One region of the Candidatus Merdisoma sp. JLR.KK011 genome, then DNA from elsewhere that is predicted to be linked to it. Evidence: predicted binding sites of a transcription regulator. Region 1 holds the regulator's gene; each other region holds the start of a gene.
The links. Region 1 encodes Rex, which represses fermentation and respiration genes when NADH is low (regulators of the CRP and FNR family bind a similar motif). Its sites were predicted from a motif close to ATTGTTAANTANTTAACAAT; they were not measured.
Positions count from the first base shown of each region.

Region 1 (6,879 bases):
CGAAGGAGAGGAAGATGAGACAGACGATGGGAATCACGATTCTTCAGAACCCCAGGAACCTGCAGCTCCGGTGATTCCGGAGGCGGCGGATCCCCCGGCAGCACCACAGGAGCCGGAGACGCCGGTCGTTCCGCCGGCAGAGACTGTGCCTCCCCAGGAACCGTCTCAGCCGGAACAGCCGCCGGAGGTACCGCCTCCGGTTACACAAGAGCCGGAGGCGCCTCCCGTCCAGCCGGAGACACCTCCCGAGCCAGAGGCGCCTCCCGAGCCGGAGACGCCGCCTCAGCAGGAAGCGCCTCCTGATCCGGAGCCCCCGGCAGATCCGCCGCAGGAAGCTCCTGTGGAGACGCCGCCGGTTGTCTGAGCAAGGCGGTATCATATCGCAAAAAAGATCCCTCACTCAATGAATGCAGCAGGAGCAGGCATTGGGATGGGGGATTTTGTGAAACTATTAAAATTTTGTGAAATAGGGCAGCGAACTTGGAAATGAATGAAAAATGTGGTAGGATGGAAGGGGACAGGAGATAAGAAATATGTTACGGAAGATATTAAAGCTCTTGACAAGCAGACTGGTGTTTTTCGGACTTTTGCTGTTGATTCAGCTTGTGTGGCTGTTGACCTTTTTGACCAGACTGACCACCTACTCTACGGCAATTTCCGCTTTGTTTACACTGGTGAGCCTTTTGGCAGTGCTGTGGATTATTAACAAGGGAGAGAATCCGGCCTATCAAATGGCCTGGATCATTTTTATCCTGGTATTTCCGCTGCTGGGCGGCCTCTTTTATCTGCTTGTGGGCAATAAGCAGCCATCGAAAAAGATGCGTCTTAAGCTGGAAGCAGAGCAGAGGCGCACACAGGAGTCCGTAAAGCAGGATCCTTCGGTGCTGGAGGAGATCGGGAGCCTGGATGCCGGGGCCAAAGGGCAGTTTTCCTATATGTCAAGAACCTGCGGCTTTCCTGTGTACGGCAATACCCAGGCAAAGTATTATAAGCTGGGTGATGAGCTGTTTCCGGAGCTTCTTTCGGAGCTTAAGAAGGCAGAGCATTTCATTTTCATGGAATACTTTATTGTGGAAGAGGGCCGGATGTGGAACAGTATTCTGGAGATTTTGGAGGAAAAGGCAAAGGCCGGCCTGGACGTTCGTTTTATCTACGATGATTTGGGATGTGTCTCCCTGCTTCCGGCAGGATATGACCTGCAGCTTGAGGCCAAGGGGATCCGCTGTATGGCCTTCAACCCCTTTATTCCCCTGTGGTCTCTGGTGATGAATAACCGGGATCACCGGAAGATTACGGTGATTGACGGACACACGGCTTTCAGCGGCGGCATCAATCTGGCGGATGAGTATATCAATGAGAAGATGCGCTTTGGCCACTGGAAGGATACCGGCTTTATGCTAAAGGGCGATGGAGTGTGGAACTATACGGTGATGTTTCTGCAGATGTGGAACGGATTACGGAAAACGGATGCTTCTTATGAGGCGTTTCGTCCGGAACGCTATCACCCAGAGCCTTTTGTGCCGGACGGCTTTGTGCAGCCCTACGGGGATTCGCCTCTGGATGAAGAGATTGCGGCGGAGAACGTGTATCTCAATATTCTGAATCAGGCCAAGGATTATGTGTATATTTTTACGCCCTATCTGATCATTGATCATGAGATGGAGACGGCTCTCTGCCTGGCGGCCAAGAGAGGGGTGGACGTGCGGATTGTGACCCCGGGAATTCCGGACAAAAAGGTGATTTTCCAGCTTACGCGGTCTTATTATCCTTCTCTGTTGCGGGCAGGGGTGCGTATTTATGAGTATTCGCCGGGATTCCTTCACGCCAAGTCTTATGTCTGTGACGACGAGACGGCGGTGGTGGGAACGATTAATATGGATTTCCGCAGCCTGTACCTGCATTTTGAGTGCGGTACGCTGTTTTACCGGAATTCGATTGTGGCTGATTTGAAGCGGGACTGCCTGGAGACCATTGGGCAGAGCCGGGAGATTATGCCCCGGGATAAGAGACAGGGCTTTTTCGACAGCCTGTTCTGTGCTGTCTTACGGGTTCTGGCGCCATTATTATAAGAAAGCTTGAATGAGAAAGGAACGAAGGAATGAACATTTTGTTTTTTTTGAAACCCAAAGGAGAGCTGGCTTATCTTTATGATGACAGTACGCTGCGGCAGGGACTTGAAAAGCTGGAGCGAAGCGGATTTACAGCGATTCCGGTGATTAACCGGAACGGGGAGTACATAGGGACGATTACAGAGGGGGATATGCTCTGGACTTTGAAGAATAAGTTTTCGCTGGATCTGAGGGCAGCGGAGGATGTGTCGATTCAGACGGTGCGCCGGAGGGCGAGGTTTGAGCCGATTTCTATTGATTCGAATATTGAGGATTTGTTTTCGAAGGCTATGAACCAGAATTTTGTTCCGGTGATTGATGATAAGCAGATCTTTATTGGGATTGTGACGCGGAAGGATATTATGGGGTTTTGTTATCGGGAGTTTATTTCGGTGAAGAATGGGTAGGGGGCGGACGGGTCTGAAGCAAAATAACCCATCAGCCTTTTCCATATCCCCAGCAATAAGGAATCCTCCCACTTCGTGGGTCCCTCCTTATTACAACGGTTCGGACGGTTCGCGAACAGCCGGACACTGGATATTGGAAAAGGCTGATGGGTTATTTTGCTTCAGACCCTGGTTGTGGGGGTGGTAGGTTGGGAGGTGGTCAGGCTAGGGTTTCCCATTGGGTGTAGAGGGTTTCTAGGCGGGTGGTGAGGGATTCTTTTTCTTGGTGGAGTTTCAGGCATTCGGTGGTGTTGGTGTAGATTTCTTCGCGGGTGAGGAGGGTGTCTATTTCCTTGGTGCGGGATTCTAGGGCGAAGATTTCTTGTTCGGTGCGTTTTAGGTCGTTTTCGCGTTTGCGGATTTGGGCTTGTTTTTCTTTTTGCTGTTTCCAGTCTAGCTTTCCGGCTGGGGCGGCTTCTTTTACAGGCTCTCTGGTGTCTGGGGAGAGGGCTGGGGATAGCTCTTCTCGTTTTTCCAGATAGTAGTCGTAGCTGCCGATGTAGTTTACCAGCTGGCGCTCGGTGAGATCCAGGATCCGGGTGGCGGTGGTGTTGATGAAGTACCGGTCGTGGGATACGTAGAGGACGGTGCCGGTGTAGCGGTTCAGGGCTTCCTCTAAGATCTCTTTGGATACGATGTCCAGATGGTTGGTGGGCTCGTCCAGGATTAGGAAGTTTGCTTCGGAGAGCATGAGCTTTGCCAGGGATACACGGCCCCGTTCGCCGCCGCTTAAGTCTCCGATCCGCTTGAATACGTCGTCGCCGGTGAAGAGGAAGGCGGCCAGGGTGCTGCGGATCTTGGTGTTGTCAAGGCTTGGGTAGGCGTCGGAGATTTCTTCAAATAGGGTTTTCTCCATGTGGAGTACGTGGTGTTCCTGGTCGTAGTAGCCGATCTTTACTTTTGTTCCCAGGCAGAAAGAGCCTTCATCAGCATCCAGAAGGCCGTTTAGTATCTTTAATATGGTGGTTTTGCCTGTTCCGTTATTTCCGATGAGGGCTACCCGTTCTCCACGTTTGATTTCAAAATTCAGATCCTGGAAGAGGGACAGGGAGCCGAAGGATTTGGAGAGGCCTTCTACGGTGAGTACGTCATTGCCGCTTACGATCTGGGGCTCCAGGTGGATGTGCATATCGGAGCGTACCTCTGTGGGTTTTTCCAGAACATCCATCTTGTCCAGCATCTTTTCCCGGCTTTCGGCCCGGCGGATGGATTTTTCCCGGTTGAAGGATTTGAGCTTTGCGATGACTTCTTCCTGGTGCTTGATTTCTTTTTGCTGGTTCAGCCAGGCTGTCATCTGTGCCTCCCGAAGCTGGGCTTTTTTGGCGGCGTAGTCGGAGTAGTTGCCCTGGAAAGCGGTTACCTGTCCGTTGTCGATCTCGATTACTTTTGTGACTACCCGGTTTAGGAAATAGCGGTCGTGGGCTACGATGATCACGGCGCCGTCGTAGTTCAGAAGAAAGGTTTCCAGCCATGCGATGGAGGCCATGTCCAGATGGTTAGTGGGCTCGTCCAGGAGAATGATATCCGGCCGGGAGAGGAGCAGCTTTCCCAAGGATACACGGGTTTTCTGGCCGCCGGAGAGGGTATTGACTTCTTTGTCGAATTCTTCCTCCGGGAAGCCCAGGCCTTTTAGGACGCCTGTCACTTCGCTTTGATAGGCGTAGCCGTTTTTCTGCTCGAACTCGTGGTTTAAGCGTGTGTAGGTTTCCAGGGCTATGCTCAGGCTGTTTCCGGAGAGCTCTTTCATTTCCTGTTCCAGGGCGCGGATGCGGCTTTCCAGCTCGATCACGTCTCGTTTTACTTCCAGAAGCTCCTGGTAAATGGTGCGGCTGCTCTCCAGATCCTGGTGCTGGGCCAGGTAGCCCAGGGTTCGGCCTTTTGCCAATACGACTTGGCCGGAATCGGGGGAGAGCTCGTGAACAATGATTTTTAAAAGGGTGGATTTGCCCGCTCCGTTGATGCCTACGATGGCGGCTTTTTCTCGTTCTTCTATATGAAAGGATGCGTCTTTTAATATGGTGTCGGCGCCGAATGAATGATGGATGCTTTGACATGCCAGTATCATGGGATATAAAACCTCGTCTTTCTGTATAAGCGTGCCCGGAATTCTTTTTTATGGGAATTTTGGGTCTTTCTCTATTATAACGAATGGGAGGGAAAAGTCAAACGGTTGTGCAGGGCGGATGTTGGGCTGCGGTTAGTTTGTGAAAAATCCTACAAAGTCATTGACAAGCCTGTGTGCGGCCGATATAATGATAGCAGAAAAATATTTTTGCAGGGCGGTGTTGTAATGGAAGAGCGTGAAATTTCGAAAGCGGTTATTAAAAGACTTCCGCGTTACTACCGATACCTAGGTGAGATTATGGAGAGCGGCGTGGAGCGTATTTCCTCCGGAGAGCTGAGTGACAGGATGCATGTGACGGCATCCCAGATCCGGCAGGATCTGAATAATTTCGGCGGCTTCGGGCAGCAGGGATATGGGTACAATGTCGCCCGCCTGTATGAGGAGATTGGAAAGATCCTGGGTCTGGACAAGAAGTACAATATGATCATTATAGGAGGCGGAAATCTGGGCCAGGCGTTGGCGAATTATGTGTCTTTTGAGAAAAGAGGCTTTGTGATTAAGGGCATCTTTGACGTGAATCCGGTGCTCAAAGGCTTAAGTGTCCGGGGAATACAGATTTATATGCTGGAGGAGCTGGAGGATTTTATTCGGGATCAGGATATTCAGATAGCGACTCTGACCCTGCCGAAGTCTAAGGCGTCGGAGATGGCGGAGCTTCTGGTGAGATATGGCATTAAGGCTATCTGGAATTTTGCTCATGTGGATCTGCAGGTTCCGGAGGATGTGCTGGTGGAGAATGTGCATCTGTCGGAGAGCCTGATGCAGTTGTCCTACAATATTAACCGGTATGAAAAGGAGCATTCTTAGAAAAGGAGTGTTTGCTGTGCAGAGTGCCCGTGTTTTCCGGGATGCTGTACCAGGGTAAGGGAGCTTAAAAGCAAGGCGGCTTTTGGTTCCCTTTTGCTATGTGTTTTTCGGAAACAGGGAAGGTTTCTGACATCTGTGTGCCGGGGAACATATACTATAGTCAGAAAGGAAGAATAGAAATGAGTACCTATACGCGTATTGGGGCTTTTGTGGATCTGAATGCTGTTGATGCGAATCTGGACGCTATTAAGGCAGGCTTGTCTGAGAAAACCAAGGTGACGGCGGTGGTGAAAACGGATGCCTATGGACACGGGGCCTGTGCCATTGCCCGGTACATTGAGAAGAGGGAGGAGCTGTGGGGCTTTGCCACGGCTATGCTGGAGGAGGCTCTGGAGCTTCGGGACGCCGGTATCAGGAAGCCTCTCTTGATTCTGGGATATGTGTACCCGGAGGACTGCGAAGAGATTGCAGGACTTTTGGAGGAGGAGCCGCTGGAGGACGGAAGCTTTTGCACGCAGATACGTCCTGCGGTGTACAGCCTTGAGACGGGAAGGGAGCTGTCAAAGGCGGCCATGAAGCAGAGCGCACTCCTTGGAAAGGAGATTCTGGTGCCGGTGCATATTAAGGTGGACACGGGCATGAGCCGTATCGGGTTTGCGGATACCAAGGAGAGTGTTGAGATGATAAAGGAGATTGCCGGGCTTCCGGGAATCCGGCTAGAGGGGCTGTTCACCCATTTTGCCCGTGCGGACGAGGCGGACAAAACCTCTGTAAACAGTCAGATTGCCCGTTTCCGGGTATTTGAGGAGGCATGCAGAGAGGCCGGGCTTCCTATTCCGATCCGCCACTGTTCCAACAGCGCCGGAATCATGGAATCAAAGGAGGCGCAGTGGGATATGGTGCGGGCCGGGATTATTCTCTACGGGCTTTACCCCTCGGACGAAGTGAAGAAGGAGGGGATGCGCCTTGTGCCTGTTATGGAGCTTAAGAGCCGGATCATCCACATCAAGGAGATTGAACCGGGGACGCAGGTAAGCTATGGAGGCATCTATGAGGCAGACAGTGTCCGCCGGATTGCTACGATTCCCACGGGCTATGGGGACGGATACCCCAGAAGCCTTTCCGACAAGGGCTATGTGCTGATTGCCGGAAAGAAGGCGCCGATCCGCGGCCGTGTCTGCATGGATCAGATGATGGTGGATGTGACGGACATTCCGGAGGCCCGGATGGGCATGGAGGTTACTCTGTTTGGAAAGGATGGAGGCGCAGAGCTTCCCTTAGAGGTCTTATGTGAACTGTCCGGGCGGTTTAACTATGAATTTGTCTGCGATATCAACAAACGCGTGCCGAGGATTTTTGAAAAGCCTGTCTCTCCAAGCCTGCAGAAATGACA
Region 1 is NZ_JAYWSZ010000003.1:2,329,949-2,336,827, reverse strand. Features, by position in the region: gene VV089_RS12545 (M15 family metallopeptidase) at 1-364, shown strand, start outside; gene cls (cardiolipin synthase) at 534-2,069, shown strand; gene VV089_RS12535 (CBS domain-containing protein) at 2,099-2,515, shown strand; gene VV089_RS12530 (ABC-F family ATP-binding cassette domain-containing protein) at 2,715-4,619, opposite strand; gene VV089_RS12525 (redox-sensing transcriptional repressor Rex) at 4,845-5,486, shown strand; gene alr (alanine racemase) at 5,666-6,877, shown strand.

Region 2 (6,879 bases), 610 kb from region 1:
CCTTGAAGTATTGATCCAGATATTGACGTGTCAGATTGTCTTTATCCAGGAGCATTAGAGTTCCGGATTTCAGCAAAAGGGCAGAGTCAGAGGAGGAGAGGCTGGAAAGATTGGAACAGCCTTCAAGGCCTTCCTGCCCCGGGAACAGCAGCAGGTGTTCCAGATATTCCCGGGATGCCACGAATATATCCTGGATGTTTCGAAGAGGATAAAACTTCATGCCGTGCAGATGCTCAGGGCGTCCCGTAAGTCCAAGATCCAGCTCTTCCTGTTCCAGCATTTGAAGGGTATGGTTCGTAGACTGGCAGGCAATGGTCACCTGGACATGGGGATGAAGCTTTACAAAATCCGTAAGATAAGGCAGCAGCACGTATTTGCAGAGGGTAGAGCTGACCCCGATGCGCAGATGCCCCACCCCAAGCTCCCGGCGCAGGCGGAGCTGATGCTCACCGGCTTCCAAGGTCTGGAAGGCAGATTTTACATGAGCAAAAAGAAGCTCTCCTTCCTCCGTAAGCTGAACACCCCGGGAATTGCGGACAAAAAGGGCAGTGTCCAGGGACTGCTCCAGCTTTTTGATTGACTGGCTGATAGCCGGCTGACTGATAAAGAGCTCATCGGCTGCCTTGGAAATATTTCCGGCCAGGGCCGCGGCATAGAAAATGCGGTACAGGGATAGATTCTGGTTCATGGGCGCTGCTCCTGCTTCTGTGTTTTGGTTTCATAAGATAAAATTATGACAATGTGCTTTGCTATATGGTTAAATTATAAAATGCCTGTTTTGGAAATGCAAGAGGAAAGGTTAGAGGTTACTTAGTCTTTTCCTTAATTAGCTGACATTGTGAGAGAACCGTAACGGTCAGAGAAACTGTCTATGATTTTCACAGAATATTCACTTGACTTAAGTATGATTTCGTACTATACTAGCAGACATATTGGTACGAAATCGTACAAGATATTACGGAACTGGAATAAACAGTAATATCCCTCAAAGTGCACAAATCGATTTACAGACGCATGTTTTTGCGGCTGGAAATTGATTTCATACCAGTGTACTGGGAGGGATATTACGGAACTGGAATAAGAGGAATACCATGAAGTCCTATAGCTCAAAAGATATGAAGCGCTGCAATCACCTTCTTGGGGAGATTGAGGCAGTATACCATGAAATAGCTTTAAAATTCGGTCTTTCCGACAGCACTATGATCATCCTTTACACCATCTGCGACGAGGGGGACAAATGCCTCTTGAAGGATATCTGCCGCCGCTCGGGGCTTAGCAAGCAGACCGTCAATTCGGCTCTTCGCAAATTGGAAAAAGAGGGGATTGTACGCCTGGAGGCAGCGGGAGCCAGAAGCAAAAATGTCTGTCTGACGGAAAAGGGAAAGGATTTGGCAAAGGGAACGGCCGTCCGTGTGATTGAGGCGGAAAATGAGATCCTGGCTTCCTGGGGCCAGGAGGATGTGGAGAAATATCTGGAGCTTTTGGAGCATTTTTTAAGGGATCTTACAGAGAAAATGAAAGAGATAGTCCCGTGAAGGAACATAAAACGTTCCTTTGAATTTGCGCCGGGAGAATATGGCACCGGCTGGAACGGGAGGATAAGATGAGAATTTTACTATCGGATCACTTTAACTATAAAAAATTACTGCGGTTTACGCTGCCGTCCATGGTTACTTTGGTTTTTACATCCATTTACGGTGTGGTAGACGGATTTTTCGTGTCCAATTATGTAGGGAAAACGCCCTTTACGGCTGTGAATTTTATTATGCCTTTTTTGATGATGCTGGGCTGCGCCGGCTTTATGTTCGGGACCGGCGGAGGTGCGCTGATTGCCATGACTCTGGGACAGGGAAAGAAGGAAAAGGCTGTGAGCCTGTTTTCCCTGATTGTGTATGTGTCTGGGATACTGGGGATTGTACTGGCGGTTCTGGGCTTTGTTTTTCTTGAGCCCATAGCGGTTTTTCTTGGGGCAGACGGACAGCTTCTGGAGGACAGCCTTATCTATGGGCGCATTATTCTGCTGGCGATTCCGTCGTATATTCTGCAGTATGAGTTTCAATGTCTCTTTGTCACGGCAGAGAAGGCTGCGCTGGGGCTTTATGTGACCATTGCGGCAGGATGCACCAATATTGTTCTGGATGCCCTTTTTGTGGCAGTCTTTCACTGGGGGCTTCCGGGGGCGGCTGCGGCTACGGCGGTCAGTCAGCTTGTGGGCGGCGTGATTCCGCTGGTTTACTTTGCCCGGCCGAATGACAGCCTTCTGCGTCTTGGAAAGACAAGGTTTGACGGAAGGGCTTTGGTAAAGGTATGTACCAACGGCTCTTCAGAGCTTTTGAATAATATTTCCATGTCTCTGGTGAATATGCTTTATAATCTGCAGCTTTTGAAATACATTGGCCAGGACGGGATTGCGGCTTACGGGGTACTGATGTATGTGAGCCTGGTGTTTCAAGCGGTTTTCATCGGGTATTCCGTGGGCGTGGCGCCGATTATCGGTTATCACTATGGGGCGCAGAATTCTTTGGAGCTGAAAGGCGTGCTGAAAAAGAGCCTGGTGCTGCTGGCATTTTTTTCCGGGGCTATGTTTGGAGCCTCTTACCTGCTTGCGAGGCCCCTTTCCTTTGTGTTTACCGGTTATGATGCAGAGCTGCTTGCGCTGACGGTACGTGCTTTTTCGCTGTTTGCCTTTTCCTTCCTGTTTTCGGGGTATGTGATTTTCGGCTCCTCCTTTTTCACGGCTTTGAACAATGGGCTGGTTTCTGCGGCGATTTCCTTTCTGCGGACGATGGTGTTCCAGACAGCGGCGGTTCTTATCTTTCCGCTGATTTGGAAGGTGGACGGGATTTGGTTCTCCATGGCCGCTGCGGAGATACTGGCTCTAGGGGTGACGGTGATCTTTCTGGGAGCGGAAAAGAGGCGGTACGGGTATTGGTGATGGTTCCTATATCATTCTGCATTGCGAAGCGTGTTACTGGCCACGGTGTGAACAGCAGTGCGAATTGAGTTTTAAGCAAAGTTTTTAAAGATAGATACTTGACAACAGGCTTTGGTTTTTGTTATCTTAAACAAGAATACAACAGAAAGATTGACGAATTGACGAACAGGAAAAGGAGCTGAAAGGATGATTATTTATTTCTGCTAAGCAATGGTAAGTGAACAGTGAGCGAGATCGGGGCGGCGAAGGCGGCTCTTAAGATGTCCGGCAGAAATGAAATTCTTTCAGTGTATACCCAGTTACCTTCCTTTCCGCACAACTTTTGGGGGCAGGGGGGCGTCCGGTAGGGATAAAAAGCAGACAGACGCATAGTTTCAGTGGGAGCAGCAGGCGATACCTTCTTTTTGCGCATACGAAAGGGGGATGGCTTCGAAGATAAGTTCCATTGGGAGAAGGCGTATATGCGGCACGGAGAATGAGTTCTTCGTGCTTTTTTGTATAGTAAAAAGGATACCGCATCAGAGAAATCTGCTTATTCTGCAAAGGAAGAAGAGGGGATTTAGGAATTTCAGGATTGCTTTTTGATAGAGAAGAAACATCTGCCGAACAAGCAGGAAAAGCAGCGGGAGGGCTGTGAATGAAAGAAAGGATGTGGCTTGTATGGCTCAGATAAAAGTGAATGATTTAACCTTCTGTTATGAAGGCAGCTATGATAATATATTCGAACATGTAAACCTGCAGATAGATACGGACTGGAGATGCGGCCTGATTGGGCGGAACGGAAAAGGAAAAACGACGTTTCTAAAGCTGCTGACAGGCGCCTATGAATATTCCGGTTCGATTACAGGGCCGATGGAATGCGTATATTTTCCCTATACTTTACCGGACGAAGAAGGGGTATGCGTTAATGGGGTTACCTTGCCGGATGCAGCCGGTTCCTCACAGACTACCATGGAATTGCTGGAGGCGCTCAATCCGGAATACGAGCTGTGGAAGGTGTGCCGGGAGCTGGAGCAGCTTTCGGTGGATCCGGAGGTCTTAGGCCGCAGTTTCTCCACCCTGAGCGGAGGCGAGCAGACAAAGCTTCTCCTGGCTCTGCTTTTTTCGGGAGAAAACCGTTTTCTCCTGATTGACGAGCCAACCAGCCATCTTGACATGGAAGGGAGAGAAAAAACGGCGGAATATCTGCGGAAAAAGAAGGGCTTCCTGTTGGTCTCCCATGATAAGTGGTTTCTGGATCAATGTGTGGATCACGTACTGGTACTGGAGCGGCAGGGCGTAACCGTTATGCAGGGGAATTTCACCTCCTGGCAGGAGCAGAAAGCCAAAAGAGACGCCTGCGCCCTGGCGGAGAATGAGCGGCTGCAAAAGGACATTTCCCATCTGAAAAAGGCCGCGCGCCAGGCAGAAGGGTGGTCCAATGCAGTGGAAAAGACAAAGCTTGGAACACGCACCGGCGGCCTGCGTCCGGATCGGGGCTTTATCGGCCACAAGGCCGCCAAAATGATGAAACGATCCAAAAACACACAGCGCCGTATGGAGAAGGCCGCCCAGGAAAAGGAAGGGCTTTTGAACAACCTGGAGACAACGGAGGAGCTGAAGCTCTTCCCCTTAACCTACCATAAAGAATGCCTTATAAAGGCAAAAGGACTGTCTCTCTCTTACGGAGAAAAGCCCGTCTGCCGGGATGTCAGCTTTGAACTTAAAAATGGCATGCAGTTAGCCCTAAAGGGCGGAAACGGCTGCGGCAAGAGCAGCATCCTGAAAAAGATCCAGGGAGCCGGCATAGAGAGCAGCGGAGAGCTTCTTACGGCCTCCGGCCTGGTGATTTCCTATGTGCCCCAGGATGTAAGCCGGCTTTGTGGGAAGCTTTTGGACTTTGCCAGGGAGAGGGGGCTTACAGAGCATCTTTTTTTAGCCCTCCTTCGGAAACTGGATTTTCCAAGGGTGCAGTTTGAAAAGGATATGAGCTGCTACAGCGAAGGGCAGAAAAAGAAAGCTGCATTGGCGGCAAGCCTTCTGACAAAAGCGCACCTGTATATCTGGGATGAACCTTTAAATTACATTGATATCTTTTCCAGAATGCAGCTGGCAGATCTGATTCGCACCTACCGTCCCACGATGCTTCTGGTGGAGCACGACAGGAGCTTTCTTGAGGAGATCGGGGCGGAGCAGGTGGAGATAGAAAAATGCTTCTAATCTGCCGGGAAATAAAATATCGGCCTTTTGGTTAATAGAGTTAAGAATTTAACAATCTATTCCGGAATCTAAGGAGCTGCTCAAATGTGTATAAAAAGGCGAAAAAAAGGAATAATTGGAAAAACACAGAGAATATTCAAAAAGCAAAGAGGTTTCCTTTGGATTCATGTGGCATTATGTTTTTAAAAAAACTTTAAAATAATCTTTTCCAGGGGTTGTTAATTGTTTAACAACGTGTTATAATAAATCCAATTGATATAAAATTATCAATCAGTCCCGAAACAGAAAAGAAATCTGCTGTAGTTCCCCTTCCTGCCTTTACACGGATGACCGGCAAGGGGCCGGCTGCGGCAGAAATCAAAGGAAAGAGAGAGGTAAAAGTATGAGTCAGCAAACAGCAAACAAGATCGTTGTAGTCGGCGCAGGTAAGGTAGGAGAAACCATTTGTTACACCTTGATGCTGAAAACACAGGTAAGCGAGATTGTCATCATCGACGTAGACGAGGATCGCGCCAAGGGCGCAGCTCTGGATATCTCCCACGGCACGGCATTCTACAGCCAGGTACGGGTACGCCAGGGCGGCTATGAGGAGTGCGCCGATGCGAAGGCAATCATCGTGACGGCAGGCGTTCCCAGAAAGCCCGGCCAGACACGGCTCGATCTGGCAAAGGTTAACACCGGTGTGGCGAAGAGCATTGCCAGAAACATTATGGAGTACGCCAAGAATCCGCTGATTATCGTAGTTGCCAATCCGGTAGACGTGAATACCTACTTGATTCAGAAAGAAACCGGACTGCCCACCGGCCGTGTCATCGGTACGGGAACCTCTCTGGATACAGCCCGTTTCCGTTATCTCATCAGCGAGCGCTGCCATGTGGATATCCGTGACATCCAGGGCTACATCTTAGGCGAGCACGGAGACGCACAGGTGCCCATCTGGAGCGGCGTGAACGTGGCAGGAGAGCCGGTAGATCACTTCCTCTCCCAGGATCCCGAGGTACGGGCAAAGGAAAAAGAGGAGATTGCCCAGAAAGCACGCTCCGGCGGCGCAGACGTTATTTCTTTAAAAGGAGCCACCTTTGACGGAATCGCTATGTCCACCCTGCGAATTGTAGAATCCATCATCAAGGATCAGAACACGGTACTTCCCGTAGCCCATGTATTAGGCGAGGATTACGGCGATATGGCAGATTCGTGCATCAGCCTTCCCTGCGTGGTAAACAGCGACGGAATCGGCAAGGTTCTGAAGATCAGCATGACGGAGAAGGAAGAGCAGCAGATGGTTCATTCCGCAGACACCCTGAAGGCATTTATCAAAGATGTGTGCAGTAAGGAAGCATAATTTCATATATTGGAAAATGACTTCTAAGAAAAGATATGTTATTATTTAAAGAAGTACATTTTGGAAGTTAAAAAGCACGATTCACAGCAGCCGTCCGCCCGTGCATGCAGGCAAAAAAAGACTGTGGATCGTGACATCATGTATGCTCAGACTGCTCACGATAAGCATTGGGACAGTTCTGAGCGCATCAAAAAAGGAGGTTAGCCAAATGGTATACAGCTATTATCCGGGCTGTACCTTGAAGAACAAGGCCCAGGACCTGGATCAATATGCCAGAATGTCGGCAGAGGCTCTTGGCTTTACCCTGGAAGAAATCGAGGAATGGCAGTGCTGCGGCGCTGTCTATCCCCAGGCTTCCGACGAGATAGCCACAAAGCTTTCAGCAGTGCGCGCATTAAATGAC
Region 2 is NZ_JAYWSZ010000003.1:1,722,960-1,729,838, reverse strand. Features, by position in the region: gene VV089_RS09420 (LysR family transcriptional regulator) at 1-688, opposite strand, end outside; gene VV089_RS09415 (MarR family winged helix-turn-helix transcriptional regulator) at 1,092-1,535, shown strand; gene VV089_RS09410 (MATE family efflux transporter) at 1,604-2,935, shown strand; gene abc-f (ribosomal protection-like ABC-F family protein) at 3,596-5,134, shown strand; gene VV089_RS09400 (L-lactate dehydrogenase) at 5,517-6,476, shown strand; gene VV089_RS09395 (CoB--CoM heterodisulfide reductase iron-sulfur subunit B family protein) at 6,685-6,879, shown strand, end outside.
Region 2: VV089_RS09400 (L-lactate dehydrogenase) is a predicted target of Rex. The motif match lies at 5,386-5,405, and genes of this name have one in related genera.

Region 3 (6,879 bases), 2.0 Mb from region 1:
CTGCGGATCAGCTCAATGAGGTTCTTGGGACAGACAGCGACACAGCGGCCGCAGCCCGTGCATTTCTCCGGGTCAACCACTGCCGCGCCCTCCTTTACATGGATGGCGTCAAAGGCACAGGCTTCTACGCAGGAGCCAAAGCCGAGACAGCCGTAGTCGCATTCCCATACCGGCAGGCCGGACAGAACTGCAGATCGGCAGTCGCGGATTCCTACATAATTGCATTTCACGGAGGTTTTCCCACAGGTTCCGGCGCAGCGGACAAAGGCTCTTTTCTTCACGGTCTGAACGCTGTCTACTCCCATAATCGCACTGATTTCCCGGATGGCCTTCTCATTGCAGACCGGACAGACATTTACCTCCGCCTCTCCTCTTACAATGGCGGCCGCAGCCGCATCACAGCCGGCCTGGCCGCAGCCGCCGCAGTTATTTCCCGGCAGGCACTCCCGGACAAGGGCTTCTCTCTCGTCCACCTCCACATAGAACTTTTTCCCGGCCGCCACCAACGCAGCGCCAATCAAAAGCCCGATCACTCCCACAATAAGAGTCGCTATTACAATTCCCTGCATTTCCATTCCCCCTTATGATAAACCGCCGAATCCCATGAACGCAATCGCCATCAGCACCGCACACAGCAGTACAATCGGAGCTCCGCGCAAGGGCGCAGGAATCGCATCCTCGTCAATCCGCTCCCGGATACCGGCCAGAAGCACAATGGCAACCGTGTAGCCCACAGCCGTTCCAAAGCCTGCCAGAACGCTCTCCAGCAGGTTGTAGCCGTTCTGTACATTGGTCAGCGCCACGCCCAGTACCGCACAGTTCGTCGTAATCAGCGGCAGATAGATGCCGAGGGCCTGATAAACAGCCCGTGAGGTTTTCTTTAGGAACATCTCCACCAGCTGCACCAAGGCCGCAATCACCAGAATAAATACAATCGTCTTAAGATACGTAAGGTTCAAAGGAAGCAGAACAAAGTCATACAAAAGACTGGCTACCGCAGAGGAAATGGTAATAACGAAGATCACCGCTCCCCCCAGGCTTGCAGAGGTCTTAATCTGCCTGGACACGCCCAGGAAGGAACAGATGCCCAGAAACTGATTCAGCACCACATTGTTAATCAGCGCCGTTGAAATCACAATCATAATCAGGGAAGTCATTTTTCAGTTCCTCCTTCCTTTGTGCCGCAGGATTGCGCACATGAGGCACAGCAGCCGTCGCAGCCCTCCACTACCTTATTTGCCCGGGTATTGATATGTACTGCATTCATAATCATCACAATAATCATCAGCACCAGAAACGCTCCCGGCGCCTTGATGAAAATGGCAATGGGCGGAAAGGCATCCGGCATCACTTCAAAGCCAAAGGCCGTGCCCGCTCCCAAAAGCTCCCGGACAAGGCCAATCACCGTCAGCGCAATGGTAAAGCCAAGCCCCATTCCAATGCCGTCCATTGCAGAGAGCACAGGCGGATTCTTAGAGGCAAAAGCCTCCGCCCTTCCCAGGATAATACAATTCACCACAATCAGAGGAATGTAGATTCCAAGCGCGCTGTAAAGCGCCGGAAGGTAAGCCTCCGTCAAAAGCTCCACCACCGTAACCAGGGAAGCCACAATCACAATGTATGCCGGAAGCCGGACTTCATCGGGAATCACCTTTCTAAGAAGGGAAATCACCAGATTGGATACGACCAGCACCGCCAGGGTAGATACCCCCATGCCGAATCCGTTGACAGCCGAGGTGGTAACCGCCAGGGTGGGACACATGCCGAGCATCAGCACCAAAGCCGGATTTTCCTTTAAAATACCATTATAAATACGCTCCATACATGGTTTCATTTCGTTCCCCCCTTATTTGATGTGTGTACCAAAGAAATCCAGAGCCGCATTGACCGCATTCACCACCGCTCCTGAGGAGGTGGAGGCCCCGGACACTGTGTCAATCTCATTGTCTGCTGTGGAACCGCCCGCCTTGTTCAAGGTAAACCGCTCCACATTCACCCCGGCAAACTGACTCTTAAATGCCTCCTCTTTGCAGAGCATACCCATACCGGCCGTCTCATTGATCTCCGTAAAGGCAATGCCGTTGACCGTGCCGTCTGCCAGAATGCACACGGACATGGTAATATTGCCCTCGAAGCCGTCTCCGGTTGTGACGCTGATCACATACCCCACCGGAGAGCCGCCTGCGTCCACGCCCACGGCTGCCTCATTGATATAGGCTTTGCCAAAGTCTGTGCCGTAAACCCCGCCGTCCAAAGCTTCAATGGCACTGTTTATCTTCTCATCCGAGGTAAAGTCCGCAGCTTCGGGACATACTTCCCGGTAGGAGGCCGCCTTTGCCTCTGCCTTCTGCACTGCAATCTGATCCTCTGTCATCACGTACACGCTGCTTAAGGCCGCTCCTGCAATCAGCGTAATCACACAGAGAATCACGGCGGATTTCGGAATTCCCTTCTTTCCCTTTGAGGGCTTTCTCAGGCCGTAGGGCACGGGAACGGAGATTTCGTCAATCAGGGGAACTGCCATATTTGCAATGATAATGGCGTAGCTGGCGGAATCCGGCGCACTTCCGTACACCCGGAAAATTCCGCTTAAGATACCGATGAGGCTGCCGAAAATCAACTGTCCTTTCGGCGTTACCGGACTGGTCACCGGGTCTGTTGCCATAAACAGAGCCCCCATCACAATGCCGCCGGACACCAGGTGAAGCACGATAAATTCAAAATCCAGCCCATGTCCGCCGAACAATGCCAGGAACACAGAGAAGGATACCAGGACTGCCAGGGGAATTTCATAGGTAATAGCCCGGACTGCCAGAAGATAGATACCGCCGATACACAGGGCAAGTATAGAGCTTCCGATGACGCCGTTTCCAAAACCTAAGAAGGTTTCCGCCACATTTACCGTCTGCCCGGAGGCAAGAGCCTCCAGAGGAGTTGCCGAGCTCATTCCGTCCAGGGAAAAATCAGCTACCACGCCGCTGAAGGAAATCAGCAGAAAGCACCTTCCTGCCAGGGCCGGGTTCATAAAATTATGTCCGATGCCGCCGAAGAAGCATTTTACAAACAATATAGCAAAGATGCTTCCCAGACAAGGTACGTAAAGGGGCTCATAAGCCGGAAGGCAGAGTGCAAGAAGAAGCCCTGTGACGACTGCGCTCCCGTCCTTTACCGTATTGGGCCGGCCGGCAATGCGGTCAAACAGGTATTCTGTCAACACGGCAGACAGAACGGAAGCCGCAATCACAAGAAAGGCTCCTGTTCCGTACCGGAAGATGCCGAATACAGCAGCCGGCATCAAGGAGAGAATCACCTGATACATGGCTTTGCCTGTGGTCAGCTTGTTTCTTACATGCGGACTGGAAGAAACATAATATAATCCATTCATTGTAAAAGCCCCCCTATTTTCTCTTCGCTGCCATAATCTCGGCCTTCGCCTGTTTAAAGAGCTGCATCAAAGGCCGCTTTGCCGGGCAGATATAGGTGCAGGAGCCGCAGGCGATACACTCTAAGCCATACAGCTTCTTTTCATAACGCTCATAATTCTTCTTTTCTGCGGCAGCGGCCATCATCTGCGGCGTCAGTCCCAAGGGACAGACCTGATTGCAGCGTCCGCAGCGCAGGCAGGCGGTCTGAACCTTTTCCGCCTCCGCCACCGGATCCGTAGAAAGAACGGTCAGCGCATTGTTATTTTTGCAGACAGGAACTTCCAGGGAGGCAAGAGCTATCCCCATCATAGGGCCGCCGCAGAGCATCTTCCTGGCCTCTGCGCCCTCCCGGATGCCTCCGGCTTCCTCAAGAACCTCTGCAAAGCTGGTTCCAATCCGCACCATCAGGTTGCAGGGATTCTTAACCCCGTCCCCTGACACGGTAAAGCCCCGCTCCATCACCGGCTCTGATTTGCACACAGCCCGGTAAATGGCGTAAACCGTGGCCACATTATCCACCACGCAGCCTGCGTCTGCAGGAAGCATGCCAAGCTTCAGATGCTTTCCTGCCACCACGCTGATAATCGACCGCTCTCCGCCCTGGGGATATTTTGTATGTACTGCCTGGACACGCACCTTTCCCTGGCCTGCGCAGGCCTGTTCCATAGCCTTTATGGCCTCCGGTTTATTTTCCTCAATGAGTATCACGCCCTCTGCGTTGGGAAACAGCCGCAGCATAATCTTAAGCCCCTCCACAATCCCGCTGCCCTGGGTACGCATAAGCTGATCGTCGCAGGTGATATAAGGCTCGCACTCTGCTCCGTTGGCTATGACATATTCAATCTCCTGGGGATTTTTCGGCGCAAGCTTGACGTGGGTGGGAAAGCCCGCTCCTCCAAGCCCGATGATGCCTGCCGCTTTGATCTTTTCAAGAATCTCCTGACCTGTGAGAGATGCCGCATCTGTTTCCTTTCCAATGCCTTCGGCCAGGGTGTAGTTCCCGTCATTTTCCACCACGATGCAAGGAACGGCAGATCCTGCCACTGTCCTGCGGTTTTCCACTGCTTTCACTTTGCCGGAGCAGGAGCTGACGATATTGGCCGACACAAAGCCGTCTGCCTCTGCAAGAAGCTGGCCTGCAAGAACCAGATCACCTTTGTGCACCACCGGCCTGGCCGGCTTTCCGATATGCTGGTTCAGCGGAAAGACCAGATCGCCTTTGGGGAGATAAGGGCGGTAAGGCACATTCCTGGCAAACTCCTTTCCGTCCGCCGGGTGCACGCCTCCTTGAAATGTTTTTCTTAACATAAGCACTCTTCTTTCTATTACAGTTCCGTAATTTGACTCACAATGTTTCCAGTTCCCTCTAATATTTTATTTATTTAACACTTTACCACATTTAAGTCAAAAAATCCACTACTGAATTCCTGCCGCCAAACTGCTGCTTTTCAAATCCGGCATGCCAAGCCCCGCTTACTGAACCAGGCGCACGGCATCTGCCACTGTCCGCACGCCGCAGAGACGCACGCCTTCCACCTCTCCGATCTGCTCCCGGCAGACCTGGGGCAGGATAATCGTCGTGAAGCCCAGCTTCTTCGCCTCCTGTACGCGCTGGCCGGCCTGGCTCACTGCCCGGACTTCGCCGCTTAAGCCTACCTCACCGAAGGCAAGCACCTTCTCGTCTATGGCCCTGTCCTTATAGCTGGAGATCACCGCCAGCACCACGCCAAGATCAATGGCCGGTTCGCTGATCCGGATTCCTCCGGCAATATTCACATACACATCACTATTGGAAAGACGCAGATTCAGCCGCTTTTCCAGGACTGCCAGAAGAAGGTTCACCCGGTTATAGTCCATTCCGGCCGCTGTCCGCCTGGGAACCGCCAGGGTGCTGTGGCAGACCAATGCCTGGATCTCTAAGAGAATCGGCCTGGTTCCTTCCATGGAACAGGCCACCACCGAACCGGAAGCCTCCTCCGGCCGGCCGTTCAGCATATATTCCGAGGGATTTTCCACCTCTGTAAGACCGGCCTCGCGCATCTCGAACACGCCGATCTCATTGGTGGAGCCGAAACGGTTCTTTACCCCCCTTAGAATCCGGTAGGAGGCGTGGCGGTCTCCCTCAAAATAGAGTACCGTATCCACCATATGCTCCAGAACCCTGGGTCCGGCCACGGTTCCCTCCTTGGTCACATGTCCCACGATAAACACAGTCACTCCAAGACCCTTTGCAAGCTGCATCAGCACGGAGGTCGCCTCCCGTACCTGGGACACGCTGCCGGGAGCGGAGCTGATTTCCTCATGGTACATAGTCTGGATGGAGTCAATAATCACCACTTCCGGCTTCTGCTCACGGATGGTCTCACGGATCAGTTCCAGATTGGTCTCGCAGAGCAGCCGCAGGCCGTCGGAAAAGCTGCCAATCCGGGCAGCCCGAAGCTTGATCTGCTTTAAAGATTCCTCCCCGGAAATATAGAGCACCTGCCTGCCGTCCCCGGAAAGCTTCTGACAGACCTGGAGGAGCAGCGTAGACTTGCCGATACCCGGATCTCCGCCCACCAGAACAAGGGAGCCCGGCACAATGCCGCCTCCCAGAACACGGTTCAGCTCTTCCATATGGGTGCTCATCCGCTCCTCTTCTGCCGTATCAATAGAAGAAAGGCAGACCGGACCTGCGGCTGCCCTTTCTTTTTGTATCCTTCGGACACTTGTTTTTTCAATCGTTTCCTCCACAAAGGTATTCCACTGCCTGCATCCCGGGCACTGGCCCATCCACTTGGCCGACTCATGGCCGCAGTTCTGGCAGAAAAATACGGTGGTCTTTCCTTTTGCCATTCACTTTATCCTATGCTTTTACAACCTTCACGCTCACGTTCTCTTTTCCGCCGAGCTCCACGCTCAGCACCAGCTTTCCGCCTCTGCCTGTCTTGATTCTGCCAGACTCATGGCCGTCCACTTCTGTTAAGTACTCTGTATTCTCTTCCATTCCCAGGGTAATCTGGGCATCCTCCGGGCCGTCCACCTCAAATTCCACGCTGTCGGCCAAAACCCGGAAGTTCTGGACTGCTGTGCCTGGTACTGACTCATAGACAAACAGATCGTTGCGCTCCAGCTTGGTGATCTCCTTAAAGGTCTTTACTTTATACAAATCTCCCTGATGGTTAAAATCTCCAAGCTTCGTCTTGGATGCCAGCTCATAATCTCCAAAGCTGATGCTCCCGTCTGCTTCCACACGTATGAGTTCTTTAACTGCTGCCATTTCTTTTGTCCTCCCAATCGGAATTCATAATTAACTGGTTATTGATATTTTGATTATAAACGATTCCGTGTTTCATTTCCAGTTTTTTTATAAAAACTTTATCTTTCCCTTCTGCATGGTGACCGTTACCTCGCTGTCCCGTTTTATCCGTCCGGCCAGAATCTCGTCTGCCAGCGTATCCTCTATCTTTGTCTG
Region 3 is NZ_JAYWSZ010000003.1:312,217-319,095, reverse strand. Features, by position in the region: gene VV089_RS02515 (RnfABCDGE type electron transport complex subunit B) at 1-575, opposite strand, end outside; gene VV089_RS02510 (electron transport complex protein RnfA) at 582-1,157, opposite strand; gene rsxE (electron transport complex subunit RsxE) at 1,154-1,834, opposite strand; gene VV089_RS02500 (RnfABCDGE type electron transport complex subunit D) at 1,847-3,385, opposite strand; gene rsxC (electron transport complex subunit RsxC) at 3,399-4,733, opposite strand; gene radA (DNA repair protein RadA) at 4,899-6,260, opposite strand; gene VV089_RS02485 (endosialidase) at 6,271-6,684, opposite strand; gene VV089_RS02480 (ATP-dependent Clp protease ATP-binding subunit) at 6,772-6,879, opposite strand, start outside.
Region 3: rsxC (electron transport complex subunit RsxC) is a predicted target of Rex. The motif match lies at 4,796-4,815, and genes of this name have one in related genera.